Regions from separate parts of the Alicyclobacillus hesperidum subsp. aegles genome, predicted to be linked through region 2. Evidence: a T-box and tRNA genes for the amino acid it is inferred to sense, from the RefSeq annotation. Region 2 holds a T-box; the other holds one or more tRNA genes.
The links. The T-box of region 2 lies ahead of pheS (phenylalanine--tRNA ligase subunit alpha). A T-box ahead of a tRNA ligase gene usually reads a tRNA of that ligase, here a tRNA-Phe.

Region 1: it has a tRNA-Phe gene. The T-box ahead of pheS (phenylalanine--tRNA ligase subunit alpha) is inferred to sense a tRNA for this amino acid. The anticodon was not compared.

Annotation. Positions count from the first base shown of each region.
Region 1 covers NZ_BSBJ01000072.1:137,881-144,322, forward strand. The annotation lists gene QMF38_RS14125 (ABC1 kinase family protein) at 1-374, shown strand, start outside; gene QMF38_RS14130 (PhzF family phenazine biosynthesis protein) at 395-1,264, shown strand; gene QMF38_RS14135 (hypothetical protein) at 1,285-1,647, opposite strand; gene QMF38_RS14140 (cold-shock protein) at 1,804-2,019, shown strand; tRNA gene QMF38_RS14145 (tRNA-Met) at 2,210-2,286, opposite strand; tRNA gene QMF38_RS14150 (tRNA-Phe) at 2,401-2,476, opposite strand; tRNA gene QMF38_RS14155 (tRNA-Met) at 2,480-2,555, opposite strand; tRNA gene QMF38_RS14160 (tRNA-Val) at 2,563-2,638, opposite strand; tRNA gene QMF38_RS14165 (tRNA-Glu) at 2,657-2,731, opposite strand; tRNA gene QMF38_RS14170 (tRNA-Asn) at 2,738-2,812, opposite strand; tRNA gene QMF38_RS14175 (tRNA-Ala) at 2,816-2,891, opposite strand; tRNA gene QMF38_RS14180 (tRNA-Arg) at 2,896-2,972, opposite strand; tRNA gene QMF38_RS14185 (tRNA-Gln) at 2,976-3,050, opposite strand; tRNA gene QMF38_RS14190 (tRNA-His) at 3,054-3,129, opposite strand; tRNA gene QMF38_RS14195 (tRNA-Tyr) at 3,174-3,258, opposite strand; gene QMF38_RS14200 (alpha/beta hydrolase family protein) at 3,376-4,146, shown strand; gene proC (pyrroline-5-carboxylate reductase) at 4,196-5,014, shown strand; gene QMF38_RS14210 (MogA/MoaB family molybdenum cofactor biosynthesis protein) at 5,029-5,517, opposite strand; gene QMF38_RS14215 (dienelactone hydrolase family protein) at 5,611-6,432, shown strand.
Region 2 covers NZ_BSBJ01000060.1:8,415-14,856, forward strand. The annotation lists gene QMF38_RS11475 (class I fructose-bisphosphate aldolase) at 1-485, shown strand, start outside; gene purE (5-(carboxyamino)imidazole ribonucleotide mutase) at 521-1,018, shown strand; gene purK (5-(carboxyamino)imidazole ribonucleotide synthase) at 1,005-2,195, shown strand; gene QMF38_RS11490 (hypothetical protein) at 2,273-2,407, opposite strand; T-box leader at 2,604-2,869, shown strand; gene pheS (phenylalanine--tRNA ligase subunit alpha) at 2,963-4,006, shown strand; gene pheT (phenylalanine--tRNA ligase subunit beta) at 4,034-6,442, shown strand, end outside.

The sequences.
Region 1 (6,442 bases), on a different contig from region 2:
GCGATCGCATGAATCCGCGCCAGTTTGTCGGCAAGGCGTTCAAAGGGGCCGTCGACACGGCCGAGCTCTTGACGGACGTCCCCAGGCAAATCCGAGGCATTTTGCGTGAATGGCGACGAGGCAAAGTGCGCGTACAACTCGAAATGGCAGAAGTGGATCAGTTGATGCGCCAACTTGTCCGCATTGGCAATCGCTTGTCGTTCAGCATCACGTTGCTCGCGTTCAGCATCTTCATGGCAGGCCTTTTGATTGCGACGGTACTCAAACGCTCATCTTCGGCACTTTGGTCATTTCCGACCACTGAGGTGGGTGTCGCTGTAGGTCTATTTATGGTGTTCATATTGATTGTATCCATCTGGAGATCGAGTAAATAGACGACAAGGAGGCGAAAAGGATGCGGGAAGTCGAAATTTTTCAGGTCGACGCGTTTACGAAGGAGCCATTCTTGGGCAATCCAGCCGGTGTTGTGCTCGATGCGGACGACCTGACGGCCGACATGCGGCAGTGCATTGCGCGCGAGATGAACTGTTCGGAGACCGTTTTTGTCGTGCACTTAGGGGAACATCACTACGATTTTCGTTACTATACGCCAGCGACCGAGGTGGATCTTTGTGGGCATGCCACCATTGCCGCTTTGCATCTTTTGCGGGAATGGTCGGAGGTCATTGGGGATCTCCTTGTCCAGACGAATGTGGGCCGATTGCGCATGCGGATCGAAGACTCCGGAATGGTGTGGATGGAGCAGGCCAAGCCGCAGTTTCGCGACTTGGAGCAAGTGGAGAAGGCACAAATTCTTGAGGCGCTAGGTATGTCAGATAAGGACGTCGCGCCAGAATTGCCTTTCGCCATGGCATCGACCGGTTTGTGGCAAGTTATGGTGCCTGTCGCAAGCCGACGTACGCTTTTAGCTCTTGAGCCGCGCATAGATCAGTTGGGTGTCGTATCGCGCCAGCTTGGTGCCGCTTGTGTGCACCTGTACGCACGCGATCCTGTGGCACCGCAGTCCGCGGCTCACACACGTGATTTTGCGCCAGCCGTCGGTGTCGCAGAGGATCCGCATACAGGTACGGCAACCGGGGCACTGGCGGCTTTGTTGGTGCATCGCGGAATCATTGAGCCAGGTCGGCACGTCTTTGAACAGGGATGGAGCGTCAAGCGGCCTGGCCACATATGGGCTGAAATCAATTCCACGGATCTTTCGTCGGTTTGGGTTGGTGGGGAAGCGGTCACTGTGTTGCGCGGTGAGATGCGGCTGACCAAGTAGCGCTCACAGGGGACATACCCCTACATAGAAGAGGAAAGCTGACGAACACAATCTCCGTACCATGTGGCGAGCCATGCCGTGAGGGCTTCGTCGAGTCCGCGTAAAGGGAGAGCTCCAGCGTATATAGACTGCACGGCGGGTGCGACACGGTCTTCGGCTATGCCCGGTGAAGTAAAAGAAGCGTAAACCTCTACGGTCGCATCGGCTCTCACCTCGGCAATCAGGACCACGGCGGTGACAGCGCCGGTGTGGCTGTGAAAGACCACCTCGATGGTGTGCTCGTTGCGCGTATATGCGAGCCGGTGGTCAAATGTGCAAATCATATCGGAAATGGCCTCCATCCGGTCGAGAATAGGGGCTAATGGCGCGCTCTCAAAATTCATATTTTGTATGCCTCCAGAAAGTTGTGGTTAAATTGACCCACTTAGGTTACACTATAGGTGTCACCGATGTCTCGGTCGACGGCACGGGCCCGAAGCCGTTATATGAACAGCGGGATCGACCGCCTGTGTGGAATTTGAAAGCGTGCATTGAGCACCATGGAGGAATTGATTTTGCAGCACGGTACAGTGAAGTGGTTCAACGCAGAAAAGGGTTACGGTTTCATTCAAGTCGAAGGCGGCGAAGACGTATTTGTTCACTTCAGCGCCATCCAAGGCAGCGGCTTCAAGACGCTTGACGAAGGGCAAGCTGTCGAGTTTGACATCGTGGAAGGCCCGAAGGGTCCGCAAGCAGCCAACGTGTACAAACTGTAATCTGACGTACTACGAATAAACTGCTTGTTTATTCGATGTATGTACAAACGAGTCCACGAAGTGGGCTCGTTTTTGTTGTTGGGCGTAAAACACAGGAACGCGCGCATAAGCCGCGCGCATCAGAAGGAAAGCTTTATATGTCCTCTTGAAACTATAGGGAAAACAGTTGATTCCGCAGTGCAAACGAATTTGGTAGCGGCGAGTGGACTCGAACCACCGACACCACGGGTATGAACCGTGTGCTCTAACCAGCTGAGCTACGCCGCCATAGAAGAGTAGAGCATTGCCGACCATCGAAGTGACATTTGAACAGAGAACACTGAAAGGGGAGAAACCCTTTATTGGAACTCCTCGCTTCGACGGAGGACGGCAACACAGGAATGGTGGCTCGGGACGGAATCGAACCGCCGACACGAGGATTTTCAGTCCTCTGCTCTACCGACTGAGCTACCGAGCCAAATGGTTGCGGGGGCAGGACTTGAACCTGCGACCTTCGGGTTATGAGCCCGACGAGCTGCCAACTGCTCCACCCCGCGGCAAGAATGGTGGACGTTGACGGGCTCGAACCGCCGACCCTCTGCTTGTAAGGCAGATGCTCTCCCAACTGAGCTAAACGTCCACGAATGAAGATGAAGAATGGTGACCCCAGCGGGATTCGAACCCGCGTTACCGCCGTGAAAGGGCGGTGTCTTAACCACTTGACCATGGGGCCGCAATTTGGCTCCCCGAGTAGGATTCGAACCTACGACCCTCCGGTTAACAGCCGGATGCTCTACCGCTGAGCTATCGAGGAAAGTGGTGGAGGTAGACGGATTCGAACCGACGACCCCCTGCTTGCAAGGCAGGTGCTCTCCCAGCTGAGCTATACCCCCACAATGGCGTGCCCTGAGAGATTCGAACTCCCGACCTTTTGATTCGTAGTCAAACGCTCTATCCGGCTGAGCTAAGGGCACATATGGCTGGGGAAGAAGGATTCGAACCTTCGCATGACGGTACCAAAAACCGTTGCCTTACCGCTTGGCTATTCCCCAGCATGGGGTGAGTGATGGGATTCGAACCCACGAATGCCGGAACCACAATCCGGTGCGTTAACCCCTTCGCCACACTCACCATACGCGTATTCAGCTTTTCCCAAACGTCCGAAATTCAGACGTTGGTGGAGGGGGTAGGATTCGAACCTACGAAGCATTCCGCAACGGATTTACAGTCCGCCCCATTTGGCCACTTTGGTACCCCTCCGCGTTGGGAAACTGCGTTCTCGCAACGCGCAATGAGTACATTACCATGTGGTTTGGACGAAAGTCAAGTGGTAACATGGAGGAGGAAAAAGTGTGCAAGAAAAGAGGGGAGTTCCGCATGCAGAAGGCCATCGAATTGGCAGTTGACGGACTCGTGTTGCGCGGGATGGAACATGTGCCGGATCAGGCGGCGACAAGGCCGGTGCCGGCGGCCATTTTGTTTCACGGGTTTACCGGAACGCACATTGAAGCCCATCAAATATTTGTCAAGCTGAGCCGTGCGCTTGAAGCAAAAGGGATTGCAGCGTTTCGCTTCGACTTTGCCGGAAGCGGCGACAGTGACGGCGATTTCCAAAACATGACCGCCACTTCCGAAATTCGCGACGCCAAAGCCATTCTCGAATGGGTGAAAGCAGATCCGCGCATCCTCTCTGACCGAATCAGTCTCGTTGGCCTGAGCATGGGCGGCTACGTCGCTTCCATCGTCGCCGGGGATATGCCTGACGCGGTGGATCGACTCGTCCTTTGGGCTCCAGCCGGCAGTTTGCGCGAAGCGATGCAAAGTGCGGCAGAGGAACAACGCGTGGGTCGCAATGACGACGTGTTTGATCTCGGGGGAAACCTCGTGGGGCGCGCTCTATACGAGGACGTGCTCGCGATCGATCCATACGAACGGGCTCGTCCATTCCGGGGCCGTGTACTCATCCTGCATGGCATGGAGGACGCCACGGTGCCATACGAGGTCGCACTGAAATATCAGGAGGACGTGTATGGAGAGCGGGCGCGCTTGCACCTACTTGAAGAGGCGGACCACACATTCAACAACCAACATTGGGAGAGCGAAGTGATCCGCGAAACAGTGGCCTTCCTGACCGACGTGGAACGCTGACAGAACATTCGCCCAAAAAGACAAAAGCTAGGAGACAGGAGGAGAACGCGTGGACGACATCTTCATACTGGGCGCCGGTGCGATGGCCGAATCGTTTATCAAGGGTGTTGTGGCTCAACAGGCGGTCGATCCGGCGCGCATCCGCGTGCTCAACCGCACAAACCGCGATCGGCTTGTACAATTGCAGCAAATGTATGGCATTTCGCCTGCCAGTTCGCTCTCCGAAGTGCGCCGGGCCAGCGTCGTCATTCTCTCGATCAAGCCTTATGACGTGCTGGCTGCCTGCAAGAATATGGCCGAATACCTGTCTGGGCAGACGCTCATCTCGTTTGCCGCAGGCATTTCGATCGCGGCCATCCAAAGCGCCTCTGGTGGCAAGGCGCAGGTGGTGCGCACCATGCCAAACGTGCCGGTTGCCGTAATGGCAGGCGCGATTGCGCTTGCTGCCGCCCCTGACGTCAGTGCCAAGCGGCTCGATGAAGCGGTGCACCTGTTGTCACAATTGGGCGAGGTTGTCGTCATGGAGGAAGCGATGATCGATGCGGCGACCGCCGTATCGGGGAGCGGCCCAGGTTTTCTCAGTTACTTGCTTGAGGCAATGGAACAGGCCGCTGTCGAACTCGGCTTTACGCCCGAATTGGCGCGGCGTCTTATCATTCAAACCGTGATTGGCACGGCGCACGTGTTGCGCGAGTGGGAGCTAAGCCCGGCCGAACTGCGCAAACGTGTGACGTCGCCCAACGGCACGACGCACGCCGGGCTCGCGGTATTGGCGGGGCGCGGCGTGCAACAAGCGATTGTCGATGCGATGCGCCAGGCAGCGATGCGGGCCGAGGAAATGGGACTGGAATACACCCGGCAAGAATAAGTATGGAGTGCGGCTTAATGCCGATGTTCGGTGTGACCCATCAGCAGGTCCACCACGTGTTTGAGCACTGGGCGCACGACCGCAAAACACTCTTCGACGGCTTTGGCACTGCCAGGAAAGTTGACGATGAGCGTGCGACCGGCACTGCCCGCGACTTGGCGCGACGTCATGGCAAATGGCGTCTCCTGCAACGACTCGGCGCGCATCGCCTCGGCGATACCGGGAATTTCCCGTTCGATTACGTCGCGTGTTGCTTCCGGCGTGACATCGCGCGGGCCAAGCCCGGTACCGCCAGTCGTCGCAACCACGGCCACGCCTGCTGCCACGTGTTGGCGTAGAACGTCGGCAATTTGCGGTCGTTCGTCGGGGACAACAGTTTGCGATGTGACCACAAACCCAAGCTCTGACAAAAGCCCAGCGAGCAGTGGGCCACTTATGTCCTGACGCCGCCCCGCTGCGGAGGAATCACTCACCGTCACGACGGCAGCTCGATAGGGGTTCATCGCATTCTTCCTTTCTCAACGCTTCTTACAGCCGATGCGGGCTAGTTGAGCCGCTGATGTCACTGTGACACAATATCCATGGAGGTGGCAAATATGTCATTACATACTGAATGGATTCGCTATGGCAAGAACGGTGAACAACTGGGCTATTTGGCAAAGCCGGAGCGTCTGCCCAACGGGCAGCCAGCCGTCATCGTTCTGCAGGAGATCTGGGGCGTGGACGATCACATCCAAAACGTCGCCAACCGCTTTGCAGAGGCAGGCTATGTCGCACTCGCACCGGATTTGTACGCCGTCGATGGCAAGCGCAAGGAAGGCTTTGAAGCCGACGCGATCGACGCCGTCAAGAAGTTCCTTGAGACCGTGCCACCACAGGTTTGGAACGATAGTGAAGCGCGTGATCGCGCTATGGAAACGCTCCCCGAACCGCAGCGGACGCAGGTTCGTCGCACATTTGGTGCTTTGTTCGGCGGGCTTAATCTCGATGCGTACAACGAGCAGTTGCTTGCGGCATCCTCGTTCCTGCGCGATACATATCCAGGCAGCCAGGGCCAACCCGTCGTATCCATCGGGTTCTGCATGGGCGGCGGCTTATCGGCGCGGCTTGCGACGCTCGATCCGAAGCTGGCAGGTGCCGTCATCTTCTACGGCCAAGCCCCTGGTGAAGACCGCATTGCAAGCATTCAGTGCCCAATTCGCGGCTTTTACGCATCGCTCGATCCACGCATTACCGACGCGGTTCCGGCTTTTGCAGAGCAGATGCAGCGCGCGGGCAAGGATTTTGCGTACCGCGTTTACGAAGGGGCGCATCACGCGTTTTTCAACGATTCTCGCGCGTCGTATCACCCCCAGGCCGCTCGTTCGGCGTTTGCTGAAGTGCTGACCTTCTTCAACCAGGTGACAGGCGGCGTATGAGGGCGAGTTA
Region 2 (6,442 bases):
TGTTCACAATTCTTTGGTGCTATTTGCGCAATCCTGCCTTTGTTCAAGGTGGCGTCGATTATCATACGGCCGCAGATTTGACGGGTCAGGCGAATCACCTTGGTGTGACCATTGAGGCGGACATCATCAAGCAAAAACTGCCGACTGTCAACGGCGGCTATACGGCGTTGAACATGGGAGAAAGCAGCTATGGCAAGATCGACAAGCGGGTCTACACGGAATTGACCACGGATCATCCAATTGACTTGACTCGTTATCAAGTGGCCAACTGCTATATGGGTAAGATTGGCCTTATCAGCTCGGGTGGCGCTTCAGGTGAAAACGATTTTGCCGAAGCTGTGAAGACCGCGGTAATCAACAAGCGGGCTGGTGGCATGGGCTTGATTTCGGGACGCAAGGCGTTCCAACGCCCCATGGCCGAGGGTGTGCAACTTCTCAACGCGATTCAGGATGTCTATTTGTGCAAAGAAGTCACGCTGGCGTAAACCATAGTGGAATAGCGTAAGGAGGATGACCATTCATGTCGACACCGCGCGTGGGTGTCATAATGGGCAGTCAGAGCGACTGGGAGACGATGCAACACACCTGTACCGTCCTGGATGAGTTATCCATTCCCTACGAACGGAAGGTGGTTTCCGCCCACCGCACACCCGATTACATGTTCGAATATGCTGCAAGCGCTCGGGACCGGGGCCTCGCTGTGATTGTCGCAGGGGCGGGTGGGGCCGCCCATTTGCCTGGCATGGTCGCCGCCAAGACAACTTTGCCGGTGATTGGCGTGCCTGTACAGACGTCGACCTTGCAAGGGCTCGACTCGCTCCTGTCCATCGTGCAGATGCCAGGCGGGGTTCCCGTTGCCACGATGGCCATTGGACGAGCTGGTGCGGTGAATGCAGGGCTGTTTGCCGCTCGCATTTTGGCGGCTTTCGATCCCGATTTGGCGGACAAGCTCGCTCGCCGAGCCGATGACATTCGCGATCGAGTACTGGAAGGAGGGGACCCGGGTGCCGCGAAATGAGTACTCGCCTGCGGCGTCCATCCTGCCTCCTGCGGTCATCGGCATTCTCGGTGGTGGTCAGCTTGGCCGGATGATGGCATTAGACGGTCGCCGCATGGGCTATCGCTTTCAGGTGCTCGATCCGACACCGGATTGTCCCGCTGCGCAGGTGAGCGATGGCCAAGTGGTTGCGAAGTACGACGATGTCGAGGCGGCAAAACTCCTTTCGCATCGTTGTGACGTAATCACGTATGAGTTTGAAAACGTCGACGTCGATGTCGCGGCCGCACTCGAACATTCTGCGCACGTCCCGCAGGGCAGCCGATTGTTGGCAACGACGCAACACAGGGTGCGCGAAAAGTCGACGTTGGCCAAAGCTGGTTTGCCTGTAACTCCATTTGTGCCCATTGCCAATCTGGAAGACATCCAAAGTGCTTTCGCACAGCTGGGCGAACGCCTGGTCGTTAAGACGTGCCGCGGTGGTTACGATGGGAAGGGGCAGTGGATGGTTCGGGAGCCGTCTGATGTCGATCGCTTCTTGCCGCAATGGCAATCCATCATCGAGGCGCATGCACGTTCCGGCGCAGACGACGAACCGCTCATCGCAGAACAGTACATCCCCTTTGTCGGCGAGTGCTCTGTGATTGTGGCACGTAGTCCACGAGGAGAGACGGCCGCCTTTCCGGTTGCCGAGAATGTGCACATGAATCACATTCTGCACATGTCTATTGTACCTGCGCGTTTTCCTGAAGAGGTGCTCGCCAAGGCTAGGTCGATTGCGTGCGATGTGGCGCGTAAGTTGGATGTGGTCGGGCTGATTGCCGTCGAGTTTTTCGTCGCGGAGGGCGGACAACTCTACATCAACGAACTGGCACCGCGTCCACACAACAGTGGTCATTACACGATGGATGCGTGCTCGACGAGTCAGTTTGAACAGCATGTGCGTGCCATTTGCAACTTACCGCTCGGCGACGTTTCGCTGTTGACGCCTGTTGTCATGGTTAACGTTCTTGGGCAAGATGTCGATCCGCTGTTGCGCGCGATGCCGTCTTTGCCGGGGCAGGTCAAGGTCCATTTGTATGGCAAGGCAGAGGTCAAGCGCGATCGCAAAATGGGTCATATAAATATCCTCGCTTCCGATGTGGAGCAGGCTTTGCAAGTGAAGCGAGATCTCGGTATTTGGCAAGTTGGCACGTAAGGGGATGGGCGACGCGAAACCAGGGAAGCCGGCCGCTGTGGCGACTTCCCTGGTTGCGTCTATGGTTGGCTCGCCGGTTAGTACACGACGCCGGGAGCGGCTGCAGCCGTACCTGCAACGGCACCGTATGCGGGTACTAACAGGAAGAACAGCACGAAGATGATCAAAAAGACGACCGCCCATTGTGTGTAACCACCGAAAACGCCGTACATAGAAACGCCTCCTTCAAATGCTATTACGGCAACCGGTTTTGACTGCCGGTCACACTTCTACGTTATTGCGAAAGCCGTTGCCGGGACCACGACATTCACCTAGATGTGTGGAACTTGGCGCAATCAGGCTCGTTTTGTGCCAGGCTGGTTGCGGCCTGGTACAGCATTGCGTATACTCGTTGGTGACATCGGAATAGTTGCGGCGATGATGAGGAGAGTAAATCGTCTTGCGTTCTCCAGGGAGGCGCACCAAGACTGGAAGTGTGCTGAATGCGAGCGATTGAAGTTCACCTTTGAGCTGTGAGGCTGAACGTTATGGTGGCTGGGATCGCCATATTTAAGTAGGCCTCACCGGATCGAAACGCCCTTTGGATTGTACTCCGGGAAGATCCGTTATGGAAATGAAGGCGGACGGCACTTTGCCGTCAATTAGGGTGGTATCGCGAGCAACTCGTCCCTAGCTGGGGGGAGTTGCTTTTTCATTGTGCCAGAAAGTCAACTTGTACGTGCAGGTTGGATGTGCAGAAGAAGTCGAAGGGGGCAGGACTTGTGGATATGGAAGGGTTGATCGTCCAGTTGCGGCGTTTACAGGAAACCGCACTGGCGGAACTGACGGGGATCTCGGCGACCAGGGATTTGACGAATTGGCGTGTGCAATATCTCGGAAAAAAGAGCGAGTTGAATGCACTGTCGAAGCAAATGGGGAGTCTTGGGCAGGAGGAACGCCCGCTATTTGGTGAGCGGGTGAATGAGGTGCGTAAGGCGTTCGAAGACGCGTATCTGGAACGGCAAACGGCCTTGGCAGCTGCCGAGCAAGCCCTTCGTCTCGCACAAGAGACCATCGACATCACGTTGCCGGGAAGGGCAATCGGCAGGGGGGCCATCCACCCCATTTCGCGCGTGATTCAAGAGATTGAGGATATCTTCCTCGGTATGGGCTTTTCAATTGTCGATGGTCCCGAGATCGAAACCGACCATTACAATTTCGAGTTGCTGAACCTGCCCAAAGATCATCCGGCGCGCGATATGCAGGATACGTTTTATCTAAGTGACGAACTCCTGCTTCGCACGCACACGTCGCCGATGCAGGTGCGCACGATGGAACGTATGCAAGGCGACGTTCCCATCAAGGTGATCGTTCCTGGGAGAGTGTACCGTCGGGATGAGGATGACGCGACACACTCACATCAATTCACTCAGATCGAAGGCCTGGTTGTGGGCGAAGGAATTCGGATGAGTGATTTAAAAGGCACGCTCGAATCATTTGCCAAAGCTTTGTTCGGACCGGAGCAGCGTGTGCGATTGCGCCCCAGTTACTTTCCGTTCACCGAACCAAGCGCTGAGGTGGATCTTTTGTGCGTGCACTGTCATGGGGAAGGCTGTCGCGTGTGTAAGGGCACGGGTTGGATAGAGATTCTTGGCGCAGGCATGGTTCATCCCCGCGTCCTCGACATGTCTGGCTACGACAGCACACGCTATAGTGGTTTTGCCTTCGGTATGGGTCCAGAACGCATCGCCATGTTGCGCTACGGAATCTCAGACATTCGCTTGTTGTATCAAAATGACTTGCGCTTTCTGGCGCAGTTTGCTCGAGCATAATCAAATACGTCGACGAGGAGTGGAAGCGTGAAAGTCTCATACCAATGGTTGCGTGAATATGTCGATCTCGCGGATTTGTCGCCGGAGGCACTTGCGGACAAGCTGACCAGCGCAGGGCTCGCCGTCGACGCGGTCGAACCTCGCAATAAAGGGGTCTCTGGCGTGGTGGTCGGCGAGATCGTCTCGGCTCGGCAGCACCCGGATGCGGACAGGTTGCGCGTCTGCATGGTGAATGTCGGTACCGGTGAGCCTCTGCAAATCGTCTGTGGTGCACCCAATGCTAATCCGGGGTTGCGCGTGCCTGTAGCGTTGCCCGGTGCAACGTTGCCTGGTGGAGTGCAGATTCGGCGCACAACATTGCGCGGTGTCGAATCGAACGGCATGCTTTGCTCGGCGGCGGAAATTGGCTTGGAAACGCGTTTGTTGCCCAGTGCTCAGGCCACCGGGTTGTTCGTGTTGCCCGAGGAGACACCGATTGGTGAGGATATTGTCAAGGTACTATGCCTGGACGACGTAGTGCTCGACATCGATCTCACGCCCAATCGCAGCGACTGCTTTTCGATTCGCGGCCTTGTTCACGAAGTGGCCGCCATTTTGCGGTCTAGGCATTCTTTTCCAGAGTGCGTCGAGGCGCCAAAGGGCGTGGGTGATTCGCCTATCGCCATCGACCTCGCCACAGAGCGTTGCCCGCGCTACGAGGCCCAGGTGCTTGATGGTATCAACCAGACGTCGTCGCCGCTTTGGATGCAGATGCGCCTGATAGCGATGGGGATTCGCACCATCGATCTGGTGGTCGATGTGACAAACTATGTCATGCTCGAATGGGGGCAGCCGTTGCACGCTTTCGACGCAGACAGCATTGCCCAATCGCAGATTGTCGTGCGTCAGGCGCATGATGGCGAAGAGCTCGTGACGCTCGATGGGCAGAAGCGAACGTTGAACCGTGACATGATTGTCATTTCGGATCCTGAAAAGGCCATTGGCTTGGCCGGTGTCATGGGTGGCGAAAACAGCGAAATCACGGCGTCGACGCGGCGCATTGCCCTAGAGTCGGCGCGCTTTGACGGCAGCTCCGTCCGCCGGACAGGGCAGCGTCTGGGGCTGCGCTCGGAGGCACAGCAGCGCTTTGAGAAGGGCGTCGATCCGGCCGCTATTTCCCCAGCACTGGCACGCGCGACGGCTTTGTTGGTCGAATTGGGTGGTGCAAGGCCCATTGGCCCGTCGGTCGCTGTGCATCAGGAGCGCCAAGCAGGCGATTCACGGCAAGTCCCCTTTGTGCCTGAGCAGTGCCGCGAAGCGCTTGGTTTTGCGATTTCAAATGACGAGATGGAGGCCATCTTTCATGCGCTTGGCTTTGGCGTGCACAGGCAGGAGGATAAGTGGCTGGTCGAGGTGCCGTCACGTCGCGCTGATGTTGCGCTGACGGCTGACTTGTATGAAGAAATCGCCCGCTTACACGGTTACGACAATATTCCGTCGACAGTGACGGTACTTCCTGTCACGCCAGGTATGCGAGATCGTCGGCAAGCGATGTTGGCGAAGGCTCGGGAATTGCTTGTGAACATGGGAATGTTCGAAGTTCGCACCTATGCGCTGACGTCCCCGGATGCGTTGGCTCCACTTTCGTCACCTTATCGGCCGATTCCGCTGCTGTTGCCGATGTCTGATGAACGTCGTGTATTGCGAACACACCTGTTGCCGAGCCTTGCCGAAGTGGCGGTACACAACTTGGCGCACCAGGTGTCGGGCGGAGCCATATTTGAAATCGGCAAGTCGTACTTGACTTCGGAACTGCCTCTCTGTGCACAGCCGCAGGAACGGGAAGTGATTGCGATGCTATGGTTTGGAGAGACTGAAGGAACCTTATATGAAAAGGCTCGTCGGTACGATTTCTACGACGCCAAAGGTGTGCTGGAAAATCTCCTTGCTGCATTGGGTGCCGATGCGTCGTATGTTCGATCCGCCATACCGTGGCTACACCCAGGGCGTTCTGCCGACGTCGTGGCAGGCGGGGAAACGATTGGCGTTGTCGGTGAACTGCATCCGGAAACGGCGAAAGTATTTGGAATCGACCGGGCTATATATGCGGAAATCGATGTTGCGAGTTTGCTCGCCACTCGCGAGGGCGACATGCAGGCCAAGGCACTCCCCAAGTTTCCTGGAAGCCGCCGTGATATCGCGATCGTCGTCGACCGCGAGACGTTGGTTGGGGATCTATTGCGTACGGTGCGTGAACGTCTTACTACGTCAGGTTTGCTGCAAGGCCTGAAGGCGTTCGACGTCTATGTCGGAGAAGGTGTGCCAGAAGGCAAGAAGAGTGTTGCGATCACGATGTTTTTCCAAGATGCGGAGCGCACGTTGACAGACGACGAAATCGAGCAGCTTGTTGCGACGGCCATTGACGCGTTGCGCGTCGATCACAATGCACAGTTACGG